One region of the Enterobacter sp. RHBSTW-00994 genome, then DNA from elsewhere that is predicted to be linked to it. Evidence: predicted binding sites of a transcription regulator. Region 1 holds the regulator's gene; each other region holds the start of a gene.
The links. Region 1 encodes PurR, which represses purine synthesis genes. Its sites were predicted from a motif close to CANGCAAACGTTTGCNTG; they were not measured.
Positions count from the first base shown of each region.

Region 1 (10,496 bases):
AGTTCATAATCATCTCCCAGGGCCAGAACGCTGATGATTCCTGCTTCCCGAAGTGCCAGAAGCCTGCGAATAGACTGCGACGGAATGGCGGCATAATTATCGATAAAGACGCGCGCGAGCCCGTTCCTGAAGCGTTCTTTGTCCCGTTCATTGAGGTAAGGAACACTATCCTGCACAACCTCATGCAGCCGAAGTACGGCGTAACGCCAGGCAACCGTTCGTCTGCTCCGTTTGTTTTGCTCAACTTCGTGCAGGTTCTCTTCTGCCCACAAAAACGGATCGTGCTTTTTACGCTCTGCGAACCAGGCTTCACGGACAGTGTCTGCATCCAGTGTATGAAGAGAGATGGCTTCGCTCCACACGGGGTCGGCGAGGGCGATCTCTTCCACCATCAGCGCAAATATTCTGTCGAGTAGCCCTTCACTGCCTCTGGCTATTTCCGTTTCGATGACCTCTAGAGTCAGTACTGAAAGGGGATCATAAGGGATAGGACAATAAAAATCGGCTTCGGGCAGGATCCCGGTTCGGGACATCAGCACGATTTTTAACGGCTGGCTTGCGTCATCCAACCTGAATGCATTTTCAACAAATTCGCCATGCTGAATAGCCACCGCCATCGCCGCATCCAGTCCGCTCAGGGACGCTCCCATAATGCCCACATGACAGGCACAGATTTTGGCATCCATTAGCCCGGACCAGGGGCTGGGGAAGAACGTCGGGCTTGCATCATCATCCGACCAGACGTGCCCGGTGGCGATAACGGCAAGGTCATACGTGTCAGGAAAAAGTGTGTCGTTTACCGAGAGCGTTACCCCGTCAGAGGTGACGTCAAGATCGGTGACTAACGATGATTCGTGTATTTGTACCTGAAACCCGATTTTTTTAGCCTCTGCCACTACCGCCAGAAAACGATCACGGAAGTATTCCCCCAACAGAATTCGGGGCAAGAATTGTCGGTCGTGGAGAGTGGATTTCCTGATGTCAAAACGGGTCAGATGCGCTTCTGGCTGATTTTTTAGCCAGTCGAGATAGGTAATGAAAATCGGAGGAATTTCAATGCTGGCAATGTTCGCCAGCATCAGACGCGAATTGTCTTCACCGTTGTAAGGCATACCTACGCCTGCTTTATTCGTTTGTTCAAAAACAGTGACGGCAAGTGGTGATTTGCTTTTCAGCAGAGAATAGAAGGTATAAATGCCCGTAGGGCCAGCGCCAATAATCGCGATCCTGAACATCGCTATTTTTCCTGCCTGTTTTGCCATGAGAAAAGCGTAGCAGGACACGTGTCGCTAAATTCGATTATGGGGAATATTTAGGATAAATAGAGAGAATTTGCACCATTTCAGGACTGAAATGGTGCGTCCGAGTGGACTCGAACCACCGACCCCCACCATGTCAAGGTGGTGCTCTAACCAACTGAGCTACGGACGCAGAATGGTGCGTTCAATTGGACTCGAACCAACGACCCCCACCATGTCAAGGTGGTGCTCTAACCAACTGAGCTATGAACGCAACGTGTTGTCTGTGACAACGGGAACGAATATTAGCGGCACAGCCTGGCTGAGGCAAGAGGGAAAATGCAATTTTCTCTCAGATTTCACGCGATTGCTTCATTCCCGCGCAAAATGAAGAGAAAGTAGCCGCCTGAGGGCGGCTACTGTGCGCTTAACGTGCAGCGCGTTGCAAAATCACCGTCGAAGGCTGACGTTGCAGGAAGCGCATTCGCAGCATCATCAGAATGGCGGCTGATGTTAACCCAATGATAAAGCCCATCCAGAATCCGGCAGGCCCCATACGGTCAACCACCAGGTCGGTAAGTGCCAGGATGTAACCTGCAGGCAAACCCAGAACCCAATAGGCAATGAAGGTAATAAAGAAAATGGAACGTGTATCTTTATATCCGCGTAACACGCCGCTGCCGATGACCTGAATGGAGTCTGAAATCTGGTAAACCGCCGCCAGCAACATCAGGTGAGAGGCGAGCATCACGACCTCCGGGTTGTCGTTATAGAGCAATGCAATTTGCTCACGGAGTGCGATGGTAAAAAGAGCTGTACAGGCAGCCATGCACACGCCAACGCCCAGTCCTGTTCGTGCCGCAGTTTGCGCGTCGAGTGTTGAGCCTTGCCCCAGTCGGAACCCTACGCGAATTGTCACGGCTGCCGCGAGTGACATTGGCAAGACGAACATGAGAGAACTGAAGTTCAGTGCAATCTGGTGTCCGGCAACGTTCACAATGCCCAACGGGGAAACCAGCAGTGCGACCACTGCAAACAGGGTGACTTCGAAGAACAGGGCGAGCGCGATCGGCAAACCTAACTGGACGAGGCGCTTCAGAATATTCATATCGGGTTTGCTGAAGCGACTTTCATTGCGAATATCACGCATTGAGCGAGCGCGGTTGACATAGGTGATCATGCTAAAGAACATCACCCAGTACACTGCCGCCGTGGCAACGCCACAGCCAACACCACCCAGTTCAGGCATCCCGAAATGGCCGTAAATAAAGATGTAGTTCACCGGGATATTCACCAGCAGACCGATAAACCCCATGACCATGCCCGGTTTCGTTTTTGCCAGACCTTCACACTGGTTACGTGCCACCTGGAAAAAGAGGTAGCCAGGCGCACCCCAGAGCAGTGCTCGCAAATAGCCCACCGCTTTGTCGGCTAATGCCGGATCAATATTATGCATTGCACGGATGATATGGCCTGCGTTCCAGAGTACCACCATGATCAGCACAGAGACCGCACCTGCAAGCCAGAACCCCTGACGCACCTGATGCGCAATGCGTTCGCGTCGACCTGAGCCATTAAGTTGTGCGATAACCGGCGTCATCGCCAGCAACAGGCCGTGGCCGAAAAGGATCGCCGGGAGCCAGATGGATGTACCGATCGCTACCGCGGCCATATCGGTGGCGCTATAACCACCGGCCATGACGGTATCCACAAACCCCATTGCGGTTTGGGCAACTTGCGCGATGATCACTGGTATTGCCAGTGCTAATAACTGACGCGCTTCATTCATGTACTTCTGCACGTGAACACCTTTTGTATTGTTGTTATTTGAAAGACTAAAAAAGCCGCCGTAACTGGCAGCAAGAAGAAAAAATAGGGGGATGCCAGCTATTGTAGCGGGGTTTAACTAATTATCTAGTGAAAAAATCGCCAGAAAATGCGCTCTGCTGGCAACCTGTTTTTCCAACTGTTATTGTGATGGGATTAAACGGTGTCACCACCGTCCGGAAAAAACAGGAGTTGTAAGCATGTTTACTGGTATTGTGCAGGGCACAGCAAAACTGGTGTCCATTGATGAAAAACCTAACTTTCGCACCCACATTGTGGAGCTGCCGGAATATATGCTTGATGGGCTGGAAACTGGAGCATCGGTCGCGCACAACGGATGTTGTCTGACGGTAACCGAAATTAACGGCAACCATATCAGTTTTGATTTAATGAAAGAGACGCTGCGCATCACCAATCTGGGTGAGCTGGCTGTAGGTGATACCGTAAACGTCGAGCGTGCGGCGAAGTTTAGCGACGAAATTGGCGGGCATTTGATGTCGGGCCATATCATGACAACGGCAGAGGTTGCGAAAATCCTGACCTCTGAAAATAACCGTCAAATCTGGTTTAAAGTTCAGGATCCGTTATTAATGAAATACATCCTGTACAAAGGATTTATTGGTATTGATGGTATTAGTCTGACCGTGGGGGAAGTTACACCTACGCGTTTCTGTGTACATTTAATACCAGAGACATTGCAACGCACCACATTGGGCGCGAAAAAACTGGGGCATCGTGTCAATATCGAAATAGATCCCCAGACGCAAGCCGTAGTGGATACCGTTGAACGCGTGCTTGCCGCAAAAGAAGCTGCGGTAAAAAATTCAACCGTTGATGAATAAAAATAACCCCGGATATCCGGGGTTATTTTTTAGCGGGCTACGCGTAGCCCGTGTTCTACACCGCGGCTGAATACAACCTGCCATAGCTGAATATCACGCGCCCGGAAGGCCCCTGCACAGGCGTTCAGGTAATAGCTGAACATTCGTTTGAATCGTTCCGAATAGTTGTCAGAAATCTCAGACCATGAAGCCTGAAAACGAGCATGCCACGCCATTAACGTGGTGTCGTAGTCTGCGCCAAAGTTATGCCAGTCCTCCACAATAAAATGCGGTTCACTCGCATTAGCGATCTGGCGTACAGAAGGCAGGCAGCCATTCGGGAAAATGTATTTGTTGATCCACGGGTCGACATTATGGTCGGTCACTTTCGAGCCGATAGTGTGTAGCAAAAAAATACCGTCGGGTTTTAAGTTACGGTCAGCGACTGAAAAATAGGTTTTGTAATTTTTGGGCCCGACATGCTCAAACATCCCGACAGAAACAATGCGATCAAACTGGTCATTCAGCTCACGGTAATCCTGCAATAAAATCGTCACGTCAAGATCGCGACACCGTTCCTGTGCCATCTTCTGCTGTTCTGCTGAAATGGTCACACCAACGACGCTAACGCCGTAGTGTTGCGCCATATACTGTGCAAGACCGCCCCAGCCACAGCCGATATCGAGTACCCGCATGCCTGGCTGTAATTGCAGTTTTTCACAAATCAGGCGCAATTTTGCCTGTTGAGCTTCTTCCAGGGTCGTTGCGTCTTTCCAGTAACCGCATGAATATTGCATGAAGGGATCAAGCATGCGGCTAAAAAGGTCATTACCCAAATCGTAATGCTCTTTGCCGACGATCCATGCCCGTTTTTTACTTTGCAGATTGAACAGGCGGGCGGAGGCGACACGCAGTGTATCTTTCAGATGGTGGGGGAGTTGGTTCTCCAGCCCGGCACGTAAAACGCTACTAAAGAAAATATCCAGACGTTCACACTCCCACCAGCCATCCATATAGCTTTCACCGAGACCTAACGACCCCTCCTGCAATACGCGTTTAAAAAAATCGGGATGTTTTACCTGAGGGTCGGAGGCGGAAGACCCGTTAATCGTAATGCCCGCACGACCCAATAGTTCACTGACGATCCTGGACCAGTTGTCGTCCGGAATGCTGACTTCTTCTATGCACGATGAACTCATAGCTTCTCCATCACCTTGCTGTGATCAGAACCTTCAAACAGCGTAGACGCTTTTTCTGGTTTGTGAGAAATCTCACGGTATTACGCCCGCGAGGCTAGTATCCGACGTAGAACAGAGGAAGGGAGATAACCCTTGCCGAAAGGCCGTCCATGGTAAAACGGGAGCACTCCGGCTCCCGTTAACACATAATATTTATCGTATTTATATGAACCAAATTCAGTATAGGCCTCAAAAATGCGTCATTCAATAGAAAATTCTTAGCACCCTAATCACTGAAATGTAACATAATTCCTATCGCAACTATGCGTGGGAGGTCTCTGGCTGAGAATGACTATCCCGTTCATTCTGTGCAGACGACTGCATACGGTATCCGATAGCAGCCAGAACGACTGTAACAAGCATAACGCTGGTGGTGGTCAACAGCGGCGTGGCGATCAACGCAGAAACGACAAGACTTGCCAGGAAGCACAGGCCCAGTTGCAGAGTGTTCTGTAATGCGGCAGCGCTTCCCGTCGCTTGTGGGAATGGACGCAAGGCTTGCGCCACGACGATAGGATAAATTGCGCCATTTGCGATAGCCATTACGCAGAATGGGCTCAAAATTGCCGTCAGTGAAACGCCAGGGATAAAACCTACTGCCCAGGTACTTATGACGCTGAGTGCGAAAAGAGCCAATAGCCACGGTAGCATCTGCTGTCCTTGCCATTTTTGCAGCGCGGCGCGACACCCATATCCACCGACCAGGAAGGCGATCGTTTGTGGGACATAACTCAGGCCGATAGCCGCCGGACCGTAGCCCATCTCATGCAAAATAAACGGTGAACCAGTCAGCCACGCAAAAAAACTTGCTGAACAGGCAGCGTAAATCAGGACGTTACCGCGATATGCTTTGGTACGCAGTAAAGAGATAAACGTAATCGGTTTTGCATCCGGATGTGGTTTTTCCTTAGATGCAGGTTTCAGCGTTAAGGCAGGCAGCATCAGTATCAGGGTGATTGCAAACAACGTGGCGAAGATAGCCTGCCAGTCAAAATGCGCCAGGATCCAGCTTCCCAGCAAAGGTGCGAGGGCTGGAGAAAGCCCCACCAGTGGCATAATTGTGGCAAAGATACGATTGGTGCGTGACGCCGGATAGTGATCCGTTACCAGCGCTTGCCAGGTGACTGCTGCGGCACAGACACCGACCGCCTGAACGAAACGCAATACCAGCAACCAGGTGGCGTCACGTACCCACAACATCCCCAGACAACCCAAAGCAAAAATGGCTAACCCCAGTAACAGCACCGGTTTACGACCAAATCGGTCAGAGAGTGGTCCCCAAAGCAGTTGAGCAAACGCAAAGCCTGCAAGAAATAAACTCAGGCTGGCGCTAATGGCCGCGGCAGGTGTTTGTAAATCTTCCTGCATAGCAGCGAAAGCCGGTAAATACATATCGGTGGCCAAAAAACCCAGCACGCTTAAGCCGCCGAGCCACACTAAAAATCCTTTCCTGGGGTGCATTGTTTTTTTCTCCTGAGGAGGCAGGTGTACATTGGCGCTGAGTGTAGGGAGTGCAAAGCTGCTTGTGAAACGCTAATATTTGGCGAGTGCATTCAAATTTTTTGTAGGCAGAAAATGTGGTCAGATTATTCTTTGGAAGTGGTGGATGCTGTCGCCCGTAACGGCAGTTTCAGCGGTGCAGCTCAGGAGCTTCATCGGGTTCCATCAGCGATAAGCTATACGGTGCGTCAACTGGAGGAGTGGCTGGCAGTGCCGCTGTTTGAACGACGCCATCGCGATGTGGAGTTAACACCTGCAGGTGTATGGTTTTTGAAAGAAGGGCGTTCTGTTATCAAAAAAATGCAGATCACCCGTGAGCAGTGCCAGCAAATAGCGAACGGTTGGCGAGGGCATCTCTCCATTGCCGTCGACAATATCGTCAAACCCGAACGGACTCGGCAAATGATTGTCGATTTTTATCGCCATTTCTCTGATGTTGAGTTGCGGGTTTCACAGGAAGTATTCAACGGCGTCTGGGATGCTCTGGCGGATGGCAGGGTCGAAATGGCTATTGGCGCAACGCAGGCCATTCCTGTCGGGGGGCGCTATGCGTTTCGCGATATGGGAATGCTCAGCTGGACTTGTGTGGTGGCAAGTCACCACCCCCTGGCTGCAATGAAGGGGCCGCTGAGTGACGACACACTCCGTAACTGGCCTTCACTGGTGCGGGAAGATACGTCCCGTTCACTGCCGAAGCGTATTACCTGGTTGCTGGACAACCAAAGGCGTGTTGTTGCGCCTGACTGGGAATCCTCAGCAACATGTTTGTCGGCCGGGCTGTGTGTGGCGATGGTTCCCGTACACTTTGCGCGTCCAAAAATTGACAGCGGTGAGTGGGTTTCGCTGGAACTGGAGAACCCGTTCCCGGATGCAGCTTGTTGTCTTACCTGGCAGCAAAATGATATTTCGCCTGCGCTGGCCTGGCTACTGGAGTATCTGGGAGACAGTGAAACGATGAATAAAGAGTGGTTGAGGGAGCCGGATTAACCGGCTCCGAAAAGAGCATTAGCGACGATAGTCACGGAATGGGCCATCCGCAACAGAGCGACGCTCGATAAGCCGAGGGTGGACTTCAATTGTTTGCGATTCTTCGCGCTTGCTGACAATTCTGTCCATCAACATATTGAACGCTGTTTCACCAAGTGAATCTTTTGGCTGATGAATCGTGGTCAGTGCCGGTGTAAAGAAGCGAGCATTTCGCACATTGTCATACCCGATCACCGAAATATCCTGTGGTACGCGCAGACCAAGTTCATCGGCTGCACACAGTGCGCCCATCGCCATAATGTCGCCACCGCAGAATACAGCGGTTGGTCGGTGCGGCTGTGACACGATCTGCTGCATGGCGTGATAACCAGATTCAGGCTCAAAATCGCCCTGTACAATCCAGTTTTCCGGAACTGTGATCAGCGCTTCTTCCATCGCTTTCATAAATCCAGCCAGACGTCCCGCTCCAGTGTTGCGCTCCAGTGGACCCGGAATGACGCCAATATCGCGGTGGCCACGCTCAACCAGGTAGCGTCCCGCCATGTAACCACCTTCGAAGGCGTTATCATTCACTGAGTCGGTGAAATCAGCCCGGGTATCTCCCCAGTCCATCACAACCATAGGAATATGGCGATACTCTTCCAGCATGGAGAGCACGGACTCAGGGTATTCGGAACACATAACCAGCAGACCATCAACGCGCTTTTGCGCCATCATGGACAGGTAAGCGCGTTGTTTTTCAATGCTGTTCCATGCATTGCCCAGGATCAGCGTATAGCCTTTCTGGAAGCAATTTTTTTCTACTGCTTCAATAATCTCAGCAAAATAGGCTGCTTCACTACTGGTCGCCAGCAAACCAATGGATTTGGTGTGATTGACTTTCAGGCTGCGTGCAACGGCACTCGGCGAATAGTGTAGCTCTTTAATCGCTGCCCAGACCGCATTGCGTGTCTCTTCAGCAACAAAGCGCGTTTTGTTAATTACATGTGATACGGTTGTAGTGGAAACGTTTGCGCGTTTTGCCACGTCTTTTATTGTTGCCATTAAATGTCACTCCAGACCATATCCTAAGCTCCTGAAAAACTTGAAGGTAAACGTTTGCCTTCTCTCACCCTTATCACGCAATTATGAATCGCGACACGCCGGGAAAACGACACAGGACGTCAGGAGGGGGTCAATGGCCGGTACGCTAATAAATTTAGCGTGGAATTTTGTCTGATCTTGACCAAAAGGGGAAGAGCAAAAGTGGTTATCAGTTTAAATCCTGGAAGATTTTTGACGTAAACTGTGTAAAAATGAGCAAGCTCACTTTTCATGTGGGGATTAAAAGGGGAAAAATTGATGAGTACCGATCTTAAGTTTTCGTTAACGACCACCATTATTGTGCTGGGTTTGATTGTTGCCGCAGGTTTTACTGCCATTCTGCACTGATTTAAACGGGGGGAGAAACCTCTCCCTCCGAACCTTCCTCAATTGTTGCTTTTCCGCTAAATATCTTTTGCTGTTTTGCTAACTTTTCATTTTTTGTGATTGATGTCATGCTTTCCGCTTCTTTGTTCTGTGTCGAGAACCGACGCAGCATCCGGAGTTGACCCATGAAAATCAATTTTCCTCTGCTGGCCCTGGCGATTGGCGCCTTTGGGATTGGCACTACTGAGTTCTCCCCGATGGGGCTACTGCCGGTTATTGCCCGGGGTGTAGATGTTTCTATACCTGCGGCAGGCATGCTGATCAGTGCTTATGCCATTGGTGTAATGGTTGGCGCACCGTTAATGACGTTGCTGCTTTCGCATCGTGCTCGCCGTAATGCTCTGATTTTCCTGATGGCTATCTTTACGCTGGGAAATGTGCTTTCAGCCATTTCGCCGGATTACACCACGTTGATGCTGTCACGCATTCTGACGAGTCTTAACCATGGTGCATTCTTCGGCCTGGGCTCGGTTGTTGCTGCCAGTGTCGTGCCTAAACATAAACAGGCCAGCGCAGTGGCAACCATGTTTATGGGGCTGACGATCGCCAATATTGGTGGTGTGCCGGCGGCAACATGGCTGGGAGAGGTCATTGGCTGGCGGATGTCTTTCCTGGCAACGGCCGCGCTGGGTGTTGTGGCAATGGTCGCGCTCTTCTTCTCATTACCAAAAGGGAGCGCCGGCGAGCGTCCTGATGTCCGTAATGAACTGGCGGTATTGATGCGCCCTCAGGTGTTGTCGGCACTTCTGACCACCGTACTGGGTGCGGGGGCGATGTTTACGCTCTATACCTATATTTCGCCGGTACTGCACGACATTACCCATGCGACTCCCGTCTTTGTGACGGCTATGCTGGTGTTGATTGGCGTCGGATTTTCTCTGGGGAACTACCTGGGGGGAAAACTGGCCGATCGCTCCGTCAGTGGTACGCTGAAAGGGTTCTTAACCTTGCTGATTATCATTATGCTGGCGATCCCGTGGCTTGCGCGCAGTGAAGTCGGGGCTGCTGTCAGTATGGTTATCTGGGGCGCGGCAACGTTTGCGGTAGTCCCACCACTGCAAATGCGCGTCATGCGTGTGGCCAGCGAAGCACCGGGTCTGTCGTCTTCGGTAAATATCGGGGCGTTTAACCTGGGGAATGCTCTCGGGGCCGCCGCAGGTGGGGCGGTGATTTCAGGTGGCCTGGGCTACAGCTTTGTTCCTGTGATGGGGGCGATTATTGCTGCACTCGGGTTGTTGCTGGTGTTGATGTCAGGACGTAAACAACCTGAAACGGCTTGCGCCACAGATTAAATAAAAACGCAGAAGGGCGAACCCTTCTGCGTGTCTTTTATGCAGCGAAATTCTTCGCAACAAATTCCCAGTTAACCAGTGCCCAGAAATGCTCCAGGTAATTTGGACGGGCATTACGGTAAT
Region 1 covers NZ_CP056199.1:2,026,800-2,037,295, forward strand. Annotated here, with positions in the region: gene HV346_RS09735 (FAD-NAD(P)-binding protein) at 1-1,235, opposite strand, end outside; tRNA gene HV346_RS09740 (tRNA-Val) at 1,355-1,431, opposite strand; tRNA gene HV346_RS09745 (tRNA-Val) at 1,436-1,512, opposite strand; gene mdtK (MdtK family multidrug efflux MATE transporter) at 1,666-3,039, opposite strand; gene HV346_RS09755 (riboflavin synthase subunit alpha) at 3,266-3,907, shown strand; gene cfa (cyclopropane fatty acyl phospholipid synthase) at 3,937-5,085, opposite strand; gene punC (purine nucleoside transporter PunC) at 5,386-6,585, opposite strand; gene punR (DNA-binding transcriptional activator PunR) at 6,700-7,611, shown strand; gene purR (HTH-type transcriptional repressor PurR) at 7,630-8,655, opposite strand; gene HV346_RS09780 (YnhF family membrane protein) at 8,953-9,042, shown strand; gene HV346_RS09785 (hypothetical protein) at 9,044-9,208, opposite strand; gene HV346_RS09790 (MFS transporter) at 9,207-10,373, shown strand; gene sodB (superoxide dismutase [Fe]) at 10,411-10,496, opposite strand, start outside.

Region 2 (10,496 bases), 1.3 Mb from region 1:
CTGGCTGTCTGGTGATTGATTTAAGCGGCCTGTTTGCACTGGAACCGGATGTTCCGCTGGTGGTCCCGGATGTGAACCCGTTTGTGCTGGCGGACTACCGTAACCGCAACATTATTGCCGTCCCGAATAGCCTTACCAGCCAGTTACTTACCGCACTGAAACCATTGATCGACGATGGTGGTCTGTCACGTATCGCTGTGACCAGCCTGCTGTCCGCTTCCGGGCATGGAAAAAAAGCCGTCGATGCCCTTGCGGGGCAGAGTGCAAAACTGCTGAACGGTATTCCCATTGATGAAGATGATTTCTTTGGTCGTCAACTGGCGTTCAATATGTTGCCGCTGCTGCCCGATCGTGAAGGCTCCGTGCGTGAAGAGCGCCGTATTGTCGATGAAGCACGCAAAATTTTGCAGGATGAAGGGCTGATGATCTCGGCCAACTGCGTGCAGTCTCCGGTCTTTTATGGCCATGCGCAGATGGTGAGTTTTGAGGCTCTGCGTCCGCTGGCAGCCGAAGAGGCGCGTGATGCGTTTGCCCGTGGTGAAGATATCGTGCTTTCCGAAGAAACCGACTTCCCGACTCAGGTCGGTGATGCGACTGGCAGTGCGCACCTTTCTATCGGTTGCGTGCGTAATGACTACGGCATGCCGGAGCAGGTACAGTTCTGGTCGGTTGCCGATAACGTCCGTTTTGGCGGTGCGCTAATAGCGGTGAAAATTGCTGAGAAACTGGTGCAGGAGTACCTGTACTGATGTCGGAAGTGGAACAAAAGCCAGTCCATAAAATTGCCCTCGGTATTGAGTACGATGGCAGTAAATATTATGGCTGGCAGCGTCAAAATGAAGTGCGTAGTGTCCAGGAAAAACTGGAGAAAGCGCTCTCTCAGGTTGCGAATGAGCCTATCGGTGTGTTCTGCGCGGGGCGCACCGATGCCGGTGTTCACGGAACCGGGCAGGTGGTGCATTTTGAAACGACTGCCGTGCGCAAGGATGCCGCGTGGACGCTGGGGGTGAATGCAAATTTGCCTGGAGATATTGCCGTGCGTTGGGTCAAAAATGTGCCGGATGATTTTCATGCCCGCTTCAGCGCGACGGCGCGGCGTTACCGCTACATCATCTACAACCAACGTCTTCGTCCTGCAGTATTAAGCCAGGGCGTGACGCATTTTTATGAACCTCTGGATGCAGAACGTATGCACCGCGCAGCTCAATGTCTGATTGGCGAAAATGACTTTACGTCGTTTCGTGCGGTGCAGTGTCAGTCCCGTACGCCATGGCGAAATGTTATGCACATTAACGTCAGTCGTTTTGGCGCATATGTGGTGGTAGATATCAAAGCCAATGCCTTTGTACATCATATGGTTAGGAATATTGTGGGCAGCCTGATGGAAGTAGGGGCCGAACACCAGCCGGAGAGCTGGATTGCAGAACTGCTGGCAGCGAAGGACAGAACGCTTGCGGCAGCAACGGCGAAAGCAGAAGGTTTGTATCTGGTCTCCGTGGATTATCCGGATCGGTTCGACCTTCCTAAACCGCCAATGGGCCCGCTATTTTTAGCGGACTAAACAAAGGTGCAATTAAGGTTTAGACAATATGGACTTAATACGTTTTCTAATTGATTTCATCCTGCATATTGATGTTCATCTGGCGGAGTTAGTCGCGCAGTACGGCGTCTGGGTGTATGCCATTCTGTTTCTGATTTTGTTCTGTGAAACCGGGCTTGTTGTGACTCCGTTCCTGCCGGGCGATTCACTGTTGTTTGTTGCCGGTGCGCTATCAGCATTGCCGACTAACGATCTGAATGTTCATTTGATGGTGGTGTTGATGATCATCGCCGCGATTATCGGTGATGCGGTTAACTACACGATTGGGCGCGTTTTTGGCGAGAGATTATTCAGTAATCCAAACTCGAAGATTTTCCGTCGTAGCTATTTAGACAAAACCCATGCGTTTTATGCACGTCACGGCGGCAAAACGATTATCCTCGCCCGTTTTGTGCCCATTGTTCGCACTTTCGCGCCGTTTGTGGCGGGAATGGGTCATATGTCCTATCGTCATTTTGCGGCCTATAACGTTGTGGGGGCTTTGCTGTGGGTTCTGCTCTTTACCTATGCGGGTTATCTGTTCGGCGATCTCCCCGTGGTTCAGGAGAATCTTAAGCTGCTGATTGTAGCCATTATTGTGCTGTCAATCTTACCCGGCGTTATCGAAATTATTCGCCATAGACGTGCTGCTGCAAAGCAATCTAAGTAAATGTGCATTGGCGGTTCGACCACTTTTTTATCCAAAGTTTCGGGCTGTTATGTTTTAATGTGCAACATTCATGGTCTGTTGGAGGCAAAAATGGCATTATTCGCCTCTTATAGCAAAACTGGCATACGACCAGGTTCAGGCAGAAAGGTTATCAATGAGCTGGATTGAACGAATTAAAAGCAACATAGCCCCTACGCGTAAAGCGAGTATTCCTGAAGGGGTGTGGACGAAGTGTGACAGCTGCGGCCAGGTTCTGTACCGCGCTGAGCTGGAACGCAATCTTGAGGTGTGTCCGAAGTGTGACCACCACATGCGTATGTCGGCGCGTAACCGCCTGCATAGCGTGCTGGACGAAGGTTCTCTGGTAGAATTGGGTAGTGAGCTTGAGCCAAAAGATGTGCTGAAGTTCCGTGATTCCAAAAAATACAAAGACCGCCTGGCGTCTGCTCAGAAAGAGACTGGTGAGAAAGATGCTCTGGTTGTCATGAAAGGCACATTGCACGAGATGCCGGTTGTTGCTGCCGCATTTGAGTTCTCTTTTATGGGAGGATCAATGGGCTCTGTTGTCGGTGCGCGTTTTGTTCGTGCCGTTGAGCAAGCGCTCGAAGACAACTGCCCGCTGATCTGCTTCTCCGCGTCAGGTGGTGCACGTATGCAGGAAGCGCTGATGTCGCTGATGCAGATGGCCAAAACCTCTGCGGCGTTGGCAAAAATGCAGGAACGCGGTCTGCCGTATATTTCCGTTCTGACCGACCCAACCATGGGTGGCGTGTCTGCGAGCTTCGCGATGCTTGGTGATCTGAACATCGCTGAGCCAAAAGCGCTGATTGGTTTTGCCGGTCCTCGCGTTATTGAACAAACGGTTCGAGAAAAACTGCCGCCGGGTTTCCAGCGCAGTGAATTCCTCATCGAGAAAGGCGCTATCGACATGATCGTTCGTCGCCCGGAATTGCGCCTGAAACTGGCAAGTGTTCTGGCGAAGATGATGAATCTGCCATCGCCTAAACCAGATGAGCCGCATGAAGGTGTGGTCGTACCGAATCAGGAACCCGAAGCCTGATAACTGAAAAGGGCAGGGCCAGATGGCGCTGCCCTTTTGCTTTCAAACCGTAACTGAAAAGTGCGTATCATGGAAAATCACAGCATTCCCCAAGCCACGTCACCCCTGGTCGCGTGGCTTTCTTATCTGGAAAACCTGCACAGCAAAACCATCGATATGGGGCTTGAGCGCGTAAGCCTGGTGGCTGCTCGCCTTGATGTTTTGAAACCAGCTCCTTTCGTATTTACCGTTGCGGGTACGAACGGTAAAGGTACAACCTGCCGCACGCTGGAATCAGTATTAATGGCCGCCGGTTATAAAGTGGGCGTCTACAGTTCTCCGCATCTGGTGCGTTACACCGAGCGCGTGCGAATTCAAAATACCGAGTTGCCGGAGTCGGCACATACGGCATCGTTTGCTGAAATTGAGGCCGCGCGTGCAGAGATCTCTCTAACCTACTTCGAATACGGTACGCTCTCTGCACTGTGGCTATTTAAGCAGGCGCAACTGGATGTCGTGATCCTTGAAGTCGGTCTTGGTGGGCGCCTGGATGCCACAAATATGGTGGATGCAGATGTCTCCGTCGTGACCAGTATCGCGCTGGATCATACTGACTGGCTGGGGCCGGACCGTGAAAGTATTGGGCGAGAGAAGGCCGGGATTTTCCGTGCAGGTCGTCCAGCGGTGGTAGGTGAGCCAGATATGCCGCAGACGATTGCCGATGTTGCACAGGAAAAAGGCGCACATCTTCTGCGTCGTGATGTGGACTGGCGCTACGATGTTGAGCCTCAGGGCTGGCGCTTTAGCGACGATCAGGGCGTGCTGGATAATTTACCTTTGCCGCAGGTTCCGCAACCCAATGCCGCCACCGCACTGGCCGCGCTACGTGCAAGTGGGTTGAAGGTGAGCGAGCAGGCAATTCGGGACGGCATTCAACGCGCAATTTTGCCCGGACGTTTTCAGATTGTTCGGGAATCTCCGCGCCTGATTCTGGATGTGGCTCACAACCCACATGCCGCGGCGTACCTCGCGAGTCGTCTCAAATCGTTACCAAAAACCGGGCGTGTTCTGGCGGTAATCGGTATGCTTCATGATAAAGATATTGGTGGTACGCTGGCCTGCATGGAGAGTGTGGTCGATTGCTGGTATTGTGCTCCTCTGGAAGGGCCGCGTGGGGCTACCGCTGAGCAGTTGATGGAACATCTCGGCAAGGGTGAAATCTACAAAAGCGTGGCGCAGGCCTGGCATGCCGCGATGGCTGATGCTAAACCAGAAGATACCGTGCTGGTGTGTGGCTCGTTCCACACGGTGGCACATGTCATGGAAGTGATGGACGCGGGGAGAACCGGTGGCGAGTAAGTTTCAGAACCGTTTAACAGGAACGATTGTGCTGGTGGCGCTGGGAGTGATCATTCTTCCAGGTCTGCTCGACGGCCAGAAAAAACATTATCAGGATGAATTTGCGGCCATCCCGCTCGTACCGAAACCGGGTGACCGTGATGAGCCTGACATGCTTCCGGCGGCAACACAGGCTTTGCCTGTTCAGCCTCCTGAAGGTGCTGCGGAAGAGGTTCGTGCAGGGGATGCGGCTGCCCCGTCGCTTGACCCTTCTCGTCTTGCAGCCAATAACAATAGCGATATTGATCCCGTACCGGTGCAGGTGGAGCAACCTAAACCTGTCGAAAAACCGAAGCCAGTAGAGAAACCGCAGCCGAAACCGCAGAGAGATAAAACCAGCGAACAGCTGGCTGCGGCCGCAGAGACACCACCTCCCGCAAAACCCGCGCAGGATGATAAAGCGGTTCCAACCGGCAAGGCCTATGTGGTGCAACTTGGTGCGCTGAAAAATGCCGATAAAGTTAACGAGGTGGTAGGGAAACTACGCGGAGCGGGTTATCGCGTTTACACTTCACCTTCCACACCTGTACAGGGTAAAATTACCCGTATTCTCGTTGGGCCGGAAGCCTCTAAAGATAAGCTGAAAGGATCGCTTGGCGAACTGAAGCAAATCTCCGGTTTGAGTGGTGTGGTGATGAACTACAGCGCGAACTGAGAGATCTTACCCCTCATTCTGACCTTCTCTCTTGAGGGGGAAGGGCGGGTGAGAGGAGGACGGCAGACGTCCCAAGAGACGTAAAAAGCCTGCGGCGTTGAACATTTTTTCAGCGCCTTTTTTATTTACGCGCGGGAAGGAAATCCCTACGCAAACGTTTTCTTTTTCTGTTAGAATTCGCCCCGAACTGGATGACAGGGCGTTTAATCGTGGGACACATATGGTCTGGATTGATTACGCCATCATTGCGGTGATTGGCTTTTCCTGTTTGGTTAGCCTGATCCGTGGCTTTGTTCGTGAAGCGTTATCGCTGGTGACATGGGGTTGTGCTTTCTTTGTTGCCAGTCATTACTACACTTACCTGTCAGTCTGGTTCACGGGCTTTGAAGATGAACTGGTCCGAAATGGAATCGCCATCGCGGTATTGTTTATTGCGACGCTGATTGTCGGCGCTATCGTGAATTACGTGATAGGTCAGTTGGTCGAGAAAACCGGTCTGTCAGGAACGGACAGGGTGCTCGGGATCTGTTTCGGTGCATTGCGAGGCGTGCTGATTGTAGCTGCGATACTGTTCTTCCTTGATACCTTTACCGGGTTCTCAAAAAGTGAAGACTGGCAGAAATCGCAGTTGATTCCACAGTTCAGCTTTATCATCAGATGGTTCTTTGACTATCTGCAAAGCTCGTCGAGTTTCTTGCCCAGGGCATAAACCCTGAGATGTGGCTTAACGAGGAAAAGACGAATGTGCGGTATTGTCGGGATCGCCGGTTTCATGCCGGTAAACCAGTCTATTTATGACGCGTTATCGGTGCTTCAGCACCGTGGGCAGGATGCTGCGGGTATCATCACCATTGATGCAAACAACTGCTTCCGTTTACGTAAGGCGAATGGCCTGGTAAACGATGTGTTTGAAGCCCGTCATATGCAGCGCCTGCAAGGTAACATGGGTATTGGTCACGTTCGTTATCCTACTGCTGGCAGTTCCAGCGCCTCTGAAGCTCAGCCTTTCTACGTTAACTCTCCGTATGGCATCACGCTTGCCCACAATGGCAACCTGACCAACGCCCATGAGCTGCGTAAAAAGCTGTTTGAAGAGAAGCGTCGCCACATTAATACCACTTCTGATTCTGAAATCCTGCTCAATATTTTTGCCAGCGAGCTGGATAACTTCCGTCATTATCCTCTGGAAGCTGACAATATTTTTGCCGCCGTTGCCGCGACAAACCGCCAGATCCGTGGGGCATATGCCTGTGTGGCGATGATTATCGGCCACGGAATGGTCGCTTTCCGCGATCCTAACGGCATCCGTCCGCTGGTACTGGGTAAGCGTGACATGGGTGATGGTCGTACAGAGTATATGGTTGCTTCTGAAAGCGTGGCACTGGATACGCTGGGCTTTGAATTTCTGCGCGATGTTGCGCCAGGTGAAGCGGTCTACATCACTGAGAAGGGACAACTGTTTACCCGCCAGTGTGCCGATAACCCGGTCAGCAACCCGTGTCTGTTCGAATACGTCTACTTTGCTCGCCCGGACTCGTTCATCGACAAGATCTCCGTGTACAGCGCTCGCGTGAACATGGGAACCAAGCTGGGTGAGAAGATTGCGCGCGAATGGGACGATCTGGACATTGATGTCGTTATCCCTATTCCGGAAACGTCCTGTGATATCGCCCTGGAAATTGCCCGTATCCTGGATAAACCGTACCGCCAGGGGTTTGTAAAAAACCGCTACGTCGGCCGCACCTTTATCATGCCGGGCCAGCAACTGCGCCGTAAATCAGTACGCCGTAAGCTGAACGCCAACCGCGCAGAGTTCCGTGACAAGAATGTCCTGCTGGTCGATGACTCCATCGTGCGTGGCACGACATCTGAACAGATCATCGAGATGGCGCGTGAAGCGGGTGCGAAAAAAGTATACCTGGCTTCCGCAGCCCCAGAGATCCGCTTCCCTAACGTCTATGGCATTGATATGCCAACCGCAAATGAGCTGATTGCCCACGGTCGTGAAGTGGATGAGATTCGCCAGATCATTGGCGCTGACGGTCTGATTTTCCAGGATCTGAACGATCTCATTGATGCGGTACGTGCTGAAAACCCGGACATCCAGCAGTTTGAATGCTCCGTGTTCAACGGCGTGTACGTGACCAAAGATGTGGATCAGCAGTATCTCGACTACCTTGACTCGCTGCGTAACGACGATGCGAAAGCCGTCCAGATGCAAAACGATCTTGAAAGCTTAGAGATGCACAACGAAGGCTGATGCTTCTGCAAGTGAGGGAATATTCCCTCACTTGCAACTCCCTCTAAAATCCTGCACAGTCAGCCCTGAAATCAGCAAGGGCAATAATCATGAAACGACTCATTGTAGGGATCAGCGGTGCGAGCGGCGCGATTTACGGCGTTCGACTGTTGCAAGTGCTACGCGACGTAGCAGACGTGGAAACCCATCTGGTGATGAGCCAGGCGGCGCGTCAGACGCTTTCCCTTGAAACCGACGTTGCCCTGCGGGATGTGCAGTCCCTGGCAGACGTTGTACATGATTCCCGCGATATTGCGGCCAGCATCTCTTCCGGTTCGTATAAAACAGCTGGAATGGTTATCCTGCCTTGCTCAATTAAAACACTCTCTGGCATCGTCAACAGCTATACCGATACCCTGGTGACGCGTGCAGCGGACGTGGTGCTGAAAGAACGCCGTCCGCTGGTGTTGTGCGTGCGAGAGACGCCGCTGCATCTGGGGCATCTGCGGTTGATGACGCAGGCGGCAGAACTGGGAGCTGTGATCATGCCTCCGGTCCCGGCTTTTTATCATCGTCCACAGACGCTTGATGATGTGATTAATCAGACGGTTAACCGTGTGCTGGATCAGTTTGATATTGACCTGCCTGGCGATCTCTTCGCTCGCTGGCAAGGGGCATAAATTTGTGCACAACCTGAGTGCATGAAAAGGCACGTTGCCCTGTTACAGGGCAAAACTGCAACCGCGATCATATCCTCGACATTTAATTCGTTTTTTCCTTTTTTCCCTTTCCGGTTCGTTCGGCAGACCTGCTATCTTTCACCATTAAGGCAATATTGCAACGTTTTATTAACATATTTAACGTCGAATTTTTAAGCAGACGGCAATGTGGCATAAGACCTGCAAGATAAGCCTGCAACACACAACACAATACATAATAAAATCACGGTACTTGAGGGTAAATGTATGAAGAAGACGGTTCTGGCTCTGTCTTTGCTGGTGGGATTAAGTGCAGCAGCGAGCAGCTATGCGGCCCTGCCGCAGACAGTGCGTATCGGTACTGACGCAACCTACGCGCCATTCTCTTCCAAGGATGCGAAAGGCGATTTTGTTGGGTTTGATATCGATCTGGGAAATGAGATGTGCAAGCGCATTGCGGTGAAATGCACATGGGTAGGCAGCGATTTCGATGCATTAATCCCGTCGCTGAAAGCCAAGAAAATTGATGCCATTATCTCCTCTCTCTCCATCACCGAAAAACGTCAGCAAGAGATTGCCTTCTCTGACAAGCTCTATGCTGCGGACTCTCGTCTGATCGCGGCTAAAGGCTCTCCCATTCAGCCGACGATTGACTCGCTGAAAGGCAAACATGTTGGTGTGCTTCAGGGCTCAACCCAGGAAGGCTACGCTAATGCAACCTGGCGCGAAAAGGGTGTTGATGTTGTTGCCTATCAGAACCAGGATTTAATTTACTCTGACCTGGCTGCAGGACGCCTGGATGCAGCATTCCAGGATGAAGTCGCTGCAAGCGAAGGCTTCCTGAAACAACCGGCAGGCAAAGACTATGCCTTTGCTGGCCCTTCTGTGAAAGACAAAAAATACTTTGGCGACGGTACGGGAATTGGTCTGCGTAAAGACGATACCGAGCTGAAAGCTGCGTTCGATAAAGCGTTTGCAGAACTGCGTAAAGACGGAACCTACGACAAACTGGCGAAGAAATATTTCGACTTCAACGTATACGGTGATTAATCGTTGCTTGCGGGGTGATGCACCACAATGGTGAGCTATTGTGGTGCGTTGTGGGTATTGGTGAGCCAATATGGTGCAAACCTGGGGGTTATTGGTTCATAAGTGCATACTTAAGCATTCCAGATGCAAAAAATCCCATCCGCAGGGCATTATCTTTTGCCTTGCGGAGGGGATTAGTGGCACATTAACAATACCCCGTCGTAGTAAAAATCCCGTAAGAATCCAGTCTGTTGAGGATAGATATGAAAAAACTGATATTGTCACTTTCTCTGGTGTTGGCCGTTTCCAGCACGACCGCGGCATTCGCAGCTATTCCGCAAAAAATCCGTATTGGTACGGATCCTACTTATGCCCCATTCGAATCGAAGAATGCCAAAGGTGAATTGATTGGTTTTGATATCGATTTGGCAAATGAACTGTGCAAGCGTATCAAAACGCAATGTACCTATGTCGAAAACCCACTGGATGCGCTGATCCCGTCGCTGAAAGCGAAAAAAATCGACGTGATTATGTCTTCCCTCTCGATTACTGAAAAACGCCAGCAAGAGATTGCCTTTACCGACAAACTCTACGCGGCAGATTCTCGTCTGGTTGTCGCAAAATCCTCAGATATTCAGCCAACGCTGGAGTCCCTGAAAGGTAAGCGTGTCGGCGTCCTGCAAGGCACAACTCAGGAAACCTACGGTAATGAACACTGGGCGCCTAAAGGAATCGAAATCGTCTCTTATCAGGGCCAGGAAAATATTTATGCTGACCTGACGGCGGGCCGTATTGATGCCGCGTTCCAGGATGAAGTTGCCGCAAGCGAAGGCTTCCTGAAGCAGCCTGTTGGTAAAGATTACAAGTTCGGCGGTCCGTCCATTAAGGACGAGAAACTCTTTGGCGTTGGGACGGGTATGGGCCTGCGCAAAGAAGACAACGAACTGCGTGAAGCGCTGAACAAAGCCTTTGCTGAAATGCGTGCAGATGGCACGTACGACAAGCTTGCGAAAAAATACTTTGATTTTAATGTGTACGGTGGCTAATCACCCCGTCATATAACGTGCGACCCCTCCCGTGTTGGGAGGGGAAAAGACACGGTTTCACTACTCACGACACGACAGGGCACGCGGTATGCTGTACGGATTTTCTGGCGTTATTTTACAAGGCGCGCTTGTCACCCTCGAAC
Region 2 covers NZ_CP056199.1:3,323,780-3,334,275, reverse strand. Annotated here, with positions in the region: gene HV346_RS15975 (aspartate-semialdehyde dehydrogenase) at 1-749, shown strand, start outside; gene truA (tRNA pseudouridine(38-40) synthase TruA) at 749-1,561, shown strand; gene HV346_RS15965 (DedA family protein) at 1,590-2,249, shown strand; gene accD (acetyl-CoA carboxylase, carboxyltransferase subunit beta) at 2,404-3,309, shown strand; gene folC (bifunctional tetrahydrofolate synthase/dihydrofolate synthase) at 3,379-4,647, shown strand; gene dedD (cell division protein DedD) at 4,637-5,341, shown strand; gene cvpA (colicin V production protein) at 5,562-6,050, shown strand; gene purF (amidophosphoribosyltransferase) at 6,084-7,601, shown strand; gene HV346_RS15935 (UbiX family flavin prenyltransferase) at 7,691-8,260, shown strand; gene argT (lysine/arginine/ornithine ABC transporter substrate-binding protein ArgT) at 8,546-9,328, shown strand; gene hisJ (histidine ABC transporter substrate-binding protein HisJ) at 9,571-10,353, shown strand; gene HV346_RS15920 (histidine ABC transporter permease HisQ) at 10,442-10,496, shown strand, end outside.
Region 2: cvpA (colicin V production protein) is a predicted target of PurR. The motif match lies at 5,489-5,506, and genes of this name have one in related genera.

Region 3 (10,496 bases), 1.0 Mb from region 1:
TGCGTCGCAACAGGGTGGCGTGCGGCCGTGGTGACTGCAAGGTTCAAGCGTAACGTAAGCCGTTGCGCCACGCGCCTTTTCACCAGCCATGCGCAAGGCATGCACTTCAGCATGAGGTTCACCTGCGCGGTAGTGAAAACCCTCCCCCACAATTTCACCGTCTTTGACAATCACGCAGCCAACATTCGGATTAGGGTGTGTGGTAAAACGCCCGCGCTGCGCCAGTTTGAGCGCTCGCGCCATGTAAATCTCATCCTGCATGAGCTTAATCCTGTAAGCGGGCGATCTCTTCGCCAAACTCTTTGATATCTTCGAAACTGCGGTACACAGAAGCGAAGCGGATATAGGCAACTTTATCGAGCTTTTTCAGCTGTTCCATCACCAGATTGCCAATCATTTTACTGGGCACTTCGCGTTCGCCGGTTCCCCGCAGGTGCGATTTAATGTGATTCAGCGCCATTTCAACGTCATCTGCGCTGACTGGCCGTTTTTCCAGTGCTTTTAGCATCCCGCGGCGCAGTTTTTCTTCGTTGAAGGGCTCACGTACATCGTTACTTTTGACGACACGTGGCATCACCAGTTCCGCCACCTCAAAGGTGGTGAAACGTTCGTTGCACACCAGACACTGCCGACGGCGACGTACGGATGACCCCTCACCCACAAGACGAGAGTCGATTACTTTGGTATCCACAGCGGAGCAGAATGGGCAATGCATACGGTGTCCTGACTATCTGGTTAACTTCCCGCTATTTTACCCTGAACTGGGCTGACAACAAAGGAAGAGGTTTTTTGAGACAAAGGATCTATGCCAGACGGTAAGATGCCGTCTACCATTACAACAATCCGTAGTTTCAAGGAAATAAACGCAATGACAAGACGTTACCTAAGAATTCTCCTGGTGGGAAGTCTCTTCACCCTGAGTGCCTGTGCTCAGCAAACCGAAGTTCGTCAGATGAAACAAAGCGTCAATACGCTCAATGCCGCAATGGACAAGCTGAACAAGGAAACGGTCAAGATCACCCAGCAAAATGCACTGAATGCAAAATCAAGCAGTGGTGTGTACCTGCTGCCTGGCTCAAACACACCTGCTCGTCTGAACAGTCAGATCGGAACATTGCGTATGTCGCTCATCAACGTTGCAGCCAACGCCGATGGTACACGGGTAACATTGCGCATTCAGGGTGAATCCAACGATCCATTACCCGCCTTCAGCGGTACGGTCGAATGGGGCCAGATTCAGGGCACGACGGACAGCTACCAGGAAGTGAATGTTAAAAGCCAGTTGATCAATGCACCAGCAAGCGTGTTAGCGCCGAGCGATGTCGATATTCCGTTGCAGTTGACGGGCATTACACCCGAACAGTTAGGTTTTGTCCGCATCCACGATATTCAGCCCGTCACACAGTAACCCACCTAAAAAGCGGAGTGCGATGTTACTCCGCTGACATTTACATCCCGCAAAGATTGGCAACATAAATGATTGCCGTTACAATCCCTGCCGTTTAAAGTACGCAAACGTGAACGCAATCGATTACGTGTGTGAGAGATATGTGAAACAACACATATTTTTGTGAGCAAGGATTCCTATAATAGGCTCCGCAGAAATACGAAATATTTTGAAACGCAAATCGCGCATTTTTCACTCCCGGAAGGGAAATTCAATCAGTGGCATGATTATGAAAAAAACATTACTTGCAGCCGGAGCAGTACTCGCACTTTCCTCCTCTTTCACTGTTAACGCAGCGGAAAAGGATCAACCTCAGTATCTGTCAGACTGGTGGCATCAGAGCGTCAACGTGGTAGGTAGCTACCACACCCGTTTTGGACCACTGCTGCGCAACGATACCTATCTGGAATATGAAGCCTTCGCCAAGAAAGACTGGTTTGATTTCTACGGCTATATGGATGCCCCAGTGTTCTTTGGTGGTAATACCGATGCAAAAGGTATTTGGAACCACGGTTCTCCGCTGTTTATGGAAATCGAACCGCGCTTCTCTATCGACAAACTGACCGGTGCTGACCTGAGCTTCGGTCCGTTCAAAGAGTGGTATATCGCAAACAACTACATCTACGACATGGGCCGCAACGCATCTGGTCGTCAGAGCACCTGGTACATGGGTCTGGGTACTGACATCGACACCGGTCTGCCAATGAGCCTGTCCATGAACGTGTATGCAAAATACCAATGGCAGAACTACGGCGCAGCGAACGAAAATGAGTGGGATGGCTACCGTTTCAAAGTGAAATACTTCGTGCCAATCACCCAACTGTGGGGCGGTAACCTGAGCTACATCGGTTTCACCAACTTTGACTGGGGTTCCGATCTGGGTAACGAAGACTTCCGTGACCTGAACGGCAAGAAAGCGCGTACGAATAACTCAATTGCGTCCAGCCACATTCTGGCACTGAACTACGATCACTGGCACTATTCTGTCGTTGCACGTTACTGGCACAACGGTGGCCAGTGGAACGATGATGCAAGCCTGAACTTCGGCAACGGCGATTTCAGCGTGAAATCTACCGGCTGGGGTGGTTACCTGGTTGTCGGTTACAACTTCTAATTTGCACCTGGGTTTCGCGGCTTAACGCCTCACCCGTCCTCTCCCCCCGGGAGAGGACGCAAATAAAAAAGCCAGCGTAATGCTGGCTTTTTTATTGCTTAACTTTTCGCAGAAAATCAGCCAGAGACCGCTCTGTACTCTCGCTAAATCGCCTGTCCGTCACCGCGATATTCAAACACCGGTCGAGTCGGAAGCAACGGTAATCGTCACGACGTTCACACCATGCAACCAGCAACCAGTGCTCTCCCCAGAAAAACATGCCCAGGGGCTGAACATCACGCCACGACAGCTGACCACTCTCGTCCCGATAATGCAGCGCCAAAACTTGCTGGGAAGCAATGGCCTGATGGATCACATCAAAGTTGCTTTTTGAATGCAATTGAGTCCCCATATCCGGAGCAAACAGCCGTGTCTGCTCCGCCTTACGGCGACTCTCCTCCGGCAGGATCGCCAGCACTTTTTCCTGAGCCGATTCAAGCTCGCGTGACAGAGATTCCCCGCCCCAGGTTTTGAGCAGGCGGATCGCCACAATCAACGCCTCTGACTCCCGGTTTGTCAGCATCAGAGGAGGTAAATCAAAACCCGACATCAGCCGATAACCACTCCCGGCTTCCCCTTCAACAGGCACACCCGAGAGCGATAAATCCCGGATATCACGGTAGACAGTACGTTCGGACACATTCAGTCTGTCCGCCAGATGCGCTGCCGTTGTCAGTCTCCTGCCTCTCAGGATCTGCACAATCTGAAACAATCGGTCAGCGCGTCGGGTCATACATTCTCCGGGTATCAGGCAGGTTGATGAAGGCCAAGACGATTATCTTCGCTATCGGTAAACAGCGCGATAGTGCCAATCCCCTGCGGCAGTTCCAGCGGGCCAAAGACACACTTGCCACCCGCGGATACGACACGATCGAGCGTAGCCGCCAGGTTGTCCGTATGCAGGTAAATAATAGCGCCCTGATGCGACGGTGTAATACCATCAAATTTTGCCAGCGCACCACCCGTGGCCGGGTCTTCATGCGGGAAAACCGCCAGCTCGGCACAATCCATTTTCTCGCGACGTAGCGATACCTGCATCACTGGTTCGTAAAATTTAATGGCGCGATCCATATCTGTGACCGGAATTTCAAACCAGTTAATGACGTTTTTCATACATCCTCCTGACAGTTGTTTGGGTTCAGAAGGAGTGTATGACAGGGCTCCTGACAGCATACTGTCAGGAGTGTTTGCCAGATACAGACAAAAAAATCCCGGTCTGTTGACCGGGATTTCAGTTCACTGAGCAGATGTCTGCTTATGGCAGAATAGACGGCTGATCCGCCCCTTCTTTTTCGACTTTCTGCTGGAGCAAGTGTTCGCGCTTCATGCCGAGTTTCAGTGCCAGTGCCGACGCGACGTAAATAGACGACGCCGTACCGATAGACACACCAATCAACATGGTCAGCGAGAAGCCTTCCAGAACCGGGCCGCCGAAGAGATACAGCATCAGGATAACCATTAAGGTCGTACCGGACGTGATCAATGTACGGTGCAGCGTTTGGGTTAACGATACGTTAAAGATTTCGTACGGCGTACCGCGACGGATCTTACGGAAGTTTTCACGAATACGGTCCGATACCACGATACTGTCGTTCAGTGAGTAACCGATAACCGACATCAGCGATGCCACAATGGTCAGGTCAATCTCAATATGGAACAGTGACAGTACGCCCATGGTGATCACCACGTCGTGCGCCAGTGCAATGACAACACCTGCCGCCAGTCGCCACTCGAAGCGGAAACCGACGTAAACCAGGATGGAGATCAGCGCAGCCATCAGCGCCATCGCCCCCGTCTGCGCAAGATCTGCACCGACGCTTGGCCCCACAAACTCAATTCGCTTAACCAGTGCATGTTGGCTGGTCGTTTCGTTAATCACGTTAACGACCTTGCTCCCCAACTCCTGGCTGCCATTGGCATCGTGGACGGGAGGCATACGCACCATGATGTCACGGCTGCTGCCGAAGTTCTGCAACAGCGGCTCTTCAAAGCCCGCTTTCTGCAGCGACAGACGCATCTGGTCCATATCGACCGGTTTTTCCAGCGTAATCTCAATCACCGTACCGCCGGTGAAATCGAGACCCCAGTTAAAACCTTTCACACCCATAATGACGATGGACAAAATCAGCAGAAAACCTGAAATGCCGAAGGCCCAGTAGTCCCAGCGCATAAAGTCCCAGACTTTACGGCCGTGGTTTAATTGTTCAACAGTATATTCCTGTGCCACAACGCACTCCTCAGATAGACAGCTTTTTAACGCGCTTGCCGCCGTACAGCAGGTTCACGATGGCACGGGTGCCGACAATAGCGGTAAACATCGACGTCGCGACACCGATACCGGTTGTAATCGCAAAGCCTTTGATCGCGCCAGTACCCACTGCATACAGGATAAGAACCTTAATCAGTGTTGTTACGTTCGCATCAAAGATTGAGCTGAACGCGCCTTTGTAGCCTTCTTCGATCGCCTGCTGCACAGAACGACCGTTACTCAGTTCTTCTTTGATACGCTCGTTTATCAGTACGTTGGCGTCGACTGCCACCGCAAGGGTTAGCACGATACCCGCAATACCCGGCATAGTCAGAGTCGCCCCTGGCAGCAGGGACATAATGCCGATAATCAGGACCAGGTTCGCCACCAGCGCAGAGGTCGCAATCAGACCGAACTTCTTGTAGAAGAAGATCATGAAGAGGATAGACACTACCAGACCGGCCAGACAGGCTTCCAGACCCTGCTTGATGTTCTGCATACCCAGGGTTGGACCAATCGTACGTTCTTCAACAATCTGAATTGGTGCAATCAATGCACCAGCACGCAGAAGCAGCGAAAGCTGACGCGCTTCATTCGGGTTGCTGATCCCCGTGATACGGAAGCTGTTACCCAGACGAGACTGGATGTTGGCGATGTTAATCACCTCTTCTTCCTTCACCAGAACCGCGCGGCCATTGGCATCTTTCTTACCGCTGTCTTTGTACTCCACAAACAGGGTCGCCATCGGTTTACCGATATTGTCCTTGGTGAAGTTAGACATGATGTTACCACCCGCACTATCCAGCGAAATGTTAACCTGCGGCTGGTTGTACTCATCCTGGCTTGAAGTGGAATCGGTGATGTGGTCACCGGTCAGGATCACGCGTTTGTACAGCACAACAGGCTGGCCTTCACGCGTCTGTTTCACTTCAGAGTCACCTGGAATACGGCCAGAGGCAGCAGCAGACTGATCAACATTGCTGTTTACCAGACGGAATTCCAGCGTTGCAGTCGCACCGAGAATCTCTTTCGCACGCGCAGTGTCCTGGATACCAGGCAGCTCAACCACGATACGGTCAGCACCCTGACGCTGTACCAGCGGCTCAGCCACACCCAGTTGGTTTACACGGTTACGCAGAATATTGATGTTCTGTTGAACCGCATATTCACGCGCTTCGCTCAGACGCGCATCCGTCATCACCGCGCGCAGCTGATTACTGCCCTGAGAAGTGATAACCAGATCACGATGGCGTTGAGACAGGTAAGTAACAGCCTGATCGCGTGCCGCGCTGTCGCGGAACGTGATGCTCATGCCGTAGTTATCTTCTTTACGCACGGTAGTGTATGCGATGCCTTTTTCACGCAGATCGCTACGCAGGCCGTCGATATTCTGTTCCTGCAGTTTGCCCAGAGCAGTATCCATATCCACTTCCATCAGGAAGTGAACACCACCACGCAGGTCAAGACCAAGTTTCATTGGCTCTGCATTCAGTGCAGCCAGCCAACGCGGGGTTGCAGGAGCAAGGTTCAGCGCCACGACATACTTATCACCCAGCACGCCCATCAGCGCTTCACGCGCGCGGAGTTGCGTGTCGGTGGTGTCGAAGCGAGCAAGAATTGCGCCCTCTTCCAGTGCCACAGACTTAGCGGTAATTTTTTCTTCTTGTAACGTTTTCTGGACCTGGATCAGCGTTTGCTCACTGGCGGCGACACCGCGCGCGCCAGTGATTTGAACGGCCGGATCCTCACCATACAGGTTGGGAAGCGCGTACAGCAGGCCGACGAGAATCACGACGACCAGCATGATGTACTTCCACAAAGGATAACGGTTTAACACGGCAGTTCCCTTTGGGAAAAGTTGGGATTACAGCGCCTTCATAGTGCCTTTCGGCAGAACGGCAGCTACGAAGTCACGTTTGATAACCACTTCAGTGGTATCGTTCAGCGCGATAGAGATATAGCCAGTTTCAGCTACTTTCGTCACGCGACCAACCAGACCGCCATTGGTCAGCACTTCATCGCCTTTTGCGATGGAGCTCATCAGATTTTTGTGCTCTTTGGTGCGTTTCTGCTGTGGGCGCAGGATCATGAAGTAGAAGATCAGACCGAACACAACCAGCATCAGAATCAGAGACATCGGGCTGCCCTGCGCCGGAGCACCTGTTGCTGCTACCGCATCAGAAATAAAAAAGCTCATTCAAATTCCCTCATTATTAAAATTAATCAACGTTCAAAGGTGGAACAGTTCGACCCTGACGTTGGTAGAAATCGGTCACGAAGCTCTCTAATTTACCCTCTTCGATAGCCTTACGTAAACCAGCCATTAAGCGCTGATAATAACGAAGGTTATGAATAGTATTGAGACGCGCGCCTAAAATCTCATTGCAACGGTCAAGATGATGCAAATACGCGCGAGAATAGTGACGACAGGTATAGCAATCACACTCGGCATCGAGCGGACTGGTATCACTTTTATGCTTCGCGTTACGGATTTTCACCACGCCATCGGTAACAAACAGATGTCCGTTACGGGCATTACGGGTTGGCATCACGCAGTCGAACATATCGATACCGCGACGCACACCCTCAACCAGGTCTTCCGGTTTACCCACGCCCATCAGGTATCGTGGTTTGTCGGCCGGGATTTGCGGGCACACATGTTCCAGAATACGGTGCATGTCTTCCTTTGGCTCACCCACCGCCAAACCGCCGACAGCGTAGCCATCAAAACCTATCTCTACCAGACCTTTAACAGAGATATCACGTAAATCTTCGTAAACACTGCCCTGGATAATGCCGAACAGTGCGTTTTTGTTCTCAAGAGAGTCAAAACGGTCACGACTGCGTTGCGCCCAGCGCAGAGACATCTCCATAGAACGTTTTGCGTAATCCCAGTCAGCCGGGTATGGCGTACACTCATCGAAGATCATCACGATATCGGAGCCGAGATCGTACTGAATCTCCATGGATTTTTCAGGATCGAGGAAAATCGGATCGCCGTTGATCGGGTTACGGAAATGCACACCCTTCTCGGTGATCTTGCGGATGTCACCCAGGCTGAACACCTGGAAACCGCCGGAGTCGGTCAGGATTGGGCCTTTCCACTGCATGAAGTCATGCAGGTCGCCGTGCAACTTCATGATCTCCTGGCCCGGACGCAGCCACAGGTGGAAGGTATTACCCAGGATAATCTGTGCGCCAGTGGCTTCCACTTCTTCCGGCGTCATGCCTTTGACTGTGCCGTAAGTGCCTACAGGCATAAACGCGGGCGTTTCAACCACACCGCGATCAAACACCAGGCGACCGCGACGCGCGCGGCCATCGGTGGTATCAAGTTCAAATTTCATTTTTTCTCCGACGTCAGAAAAACAGTCCAACGTTGTAAAACGGTGTCGCGGACTTATTCCCCGACACGCTCATTCAAAGCCTGCGGATTGTACGTGATAAACATCGCGTCCCCGTAGCTAAAAAAGCGATAATTTTGTTCTACCGCAGCCTTGTAGGCATTCATTGTATGTTGATACCCGGCAAACGCGGAAACCAGCATAATCAGAGTCGATTCAGGCAGATGGAAATTGGTGACCAGAGCGTCAATGACGTTGTATTGATATCCTGGGAAAATAAAGATCTGCGTATCGCCAAAGAAAGGTTCAATAAGATCGGTTTTCGCCGCCTGCGCCGCGCTCTCCAGCGAACGCACAGAGGTCGTACCGACAGCTATGACACGGCTGCCACGGGCTTTCGCCGCCAGCACAGCATCCACCACCTCTTGCGGCACTTCAGCATATTCAGAGTGCATTATGTGGTCTTCGATACTATCTACCCGCACCGGCTGGAACGTGCCCGCGCCGACGTGAAGCGTCACAAACGCCATTTCAATGCCTTTCTCTCGAAGCGCCGCCAGCAGGGGTTCATCGAAATGCAAGCCCGCCGTTGGTGCAGCTACTGCGCCTGGCTTCTCGCTGTAAACGGTTTGATAAAGTTCGCGATCAGCATCTTCATCTGGACGGTCGATATACGGTGGCAGCGGCATATGGCCAATGGCGTTCAGAATATCCAGTACCGGGCGTTCATCGTTAAATTCCACTTCAAACAGTGCATCATGACGCGCGGTCATGGTCGCCTTGATGCTCTCGTCGTCGCCCAGCAGCAGTTCTGCACCTGGCTTCGGCGCTTTAGAGGCGCGAATGTGTGCCAGAATACGTTTATCATCGAGCATACGTTCGACCAGCACTTCAATCTTGCCGCCGCTGGCTTTACGGCCAAACAGGCGCGCCGGGATCACGCGGGTATTGTTAAAGACCAGCAGATCGCCAGGGTTGAGCTTGTCGAGCAAATCGGTGAAAGTACCGTGCGTCAGCGCGCCCGTTGGCCCGTCCAGCGACAGTAAGCGGCAACTGCTGCGCTCTGGTTGTGGATAGTGAGCAATCAGGTTTTCAGGTAGTTCAAAGGAGAAATCGGCGACGCGCATGACGTATACTCGTGACTTAAAAACAGGCGGCATAGTCTAGTGCTCACGCCCCTTTGCTGCAACAACTAGCCGTATCTGGACAAATAAAACGCATGAATTTTCTCGCTCACCTGCATCTCGCACATCTTGCTAACAGCTCTCTTTCCGGCAATTTGCTGGCCGATTTTGTGCGCGGTAATCCCGCAGATGACTATCCTGCTGAAGTGGTCGAAGGGATTTTCATGCATCGCCGGATCGATGTACTGACCGACAATCTGCCTGAAGTGAACGAAGCGAAAGCGTGGTTTCGCCCCGAAACACGCCGGGTTGCCCCCATTACGCTGGATGTTATGTGGGATCACTTTTTGTCGCGGCACTGGGAAGCCGTGTCACCCGACCTGCCTTTACCTGAGTTCGTCCACTATGCCCATTCGCAGATCGCCACGATTTTGCCGGACTCGCCGCCGCGCTTTGTGAATCTGAACGACTATTTATGGTCCGAGCGCTGGCTCGAGCGGTATCGCGAGATGGCGTTTATTCAGCGGGTACTCAACGGCATGGCCAGTCGCCGCCCGCGTCTGGATGCCCTGCGCGATTCCTGGCACGATCTGGACACCCATTATGACGCGCTGGAGACCCGCTTCTGGCAGTTTTATCCGCGCATGATGGCACAGGCGAAAAACAAACAACTTTAAATACGCTTCATCCTTCAGGCTACGTCCGCTCACCCAGTCCTTGAGCTACGTAAGCTCCAGGGGATCCCCGGACGTACCGCCGTGATGCAACTTGAAGGATTTTGCGTATAGAAAGGGCATTGATAGGTAAAAGCTGGCGGAACGATTGTCACCACCTCTTTGTCTTACTGTCTGACACTCTCTATACTGGCTCGCGTTGCGTTCCAAATAACCTTAGTATCTACAGGAGAATCATATGGTTCTGGTAACTCGTCCGGCTCCGGATTTTACAGCTGCAGCAGTTCTGGGCAACGGTGAAATCGTTGAAAATTTCAATTTCAAACAGCACACCAACGGTAAAGCGACCGTTCTGTTCTTCTGGCCAATGGACTTCACTTTCGTTTGCCCATCTGAACTGATCGCTTTCGACAAACGTTACGAAGAATTCCAGAAACGTGGCGTTGAAGTTGTGGGTGTTTCCTTCGACTCTGAATTTGTACACAACGCATGGCGTAACACCCCTG
Region 3 covers NZ_CP056199.1:1,026,732-1,037,227, reverse strand. Annotated here, with positions in the region: gene ribD (bifunctional diaminohydroxyphosphoribosylaminopyrimidine deaminase/5-amino-6-(5-phosphoribosylamino)uracil reductase RibD) at 1-261, opposite strand, end outside; gene nrdR (transcriptional regulator NrdR) at 266-715, opposite strand; gene HV346_RS04845 (DUF3251 domain-containing protein) at 869-1,408, shown strand; gene HV346_RS04840 (nucleoside-specific channel-forming protein Tsx) at 1,677-2,561, shown strand; gene HV346_RS04835 (YafY family protein) at 2,653-3,333, opposite strand; gene HV346_RS04830 (VOC family protein) at 3,348-3,713, opposite strand; gene secF (protein translocase subunit SecF) at 3,856-4,827, opposite strand; gene secD (protein translocase subunit SecD) at 4,838-6,685, opposite strand; gene yajC (preprotein translocase subunit YajC) at 6,713-7,045, opposite strand; gene tgt (tRNA guanosine(34) transglycosylase Tgt) at 7,068-8,195, opposite strand; gene queA (tRNA preQ1(34) S-adenosylmethionine ribosyltransferase-isomerase QueA) at 8,249-9,319, opposite strand; gene acpH (ACP phosphodiesterase) at 9,412-9,993, shown strand; gene HV346_RS04795 (peroxiredoxin) at 10,229-10,496, shown strand, end outside.
Region 3: HV346_RS04840 (nucleoside-specific channel-forming protein Tsx) is a predicted target of PurR. The motif match lies at 1,521-1,538, and genes of this name have one in related genera.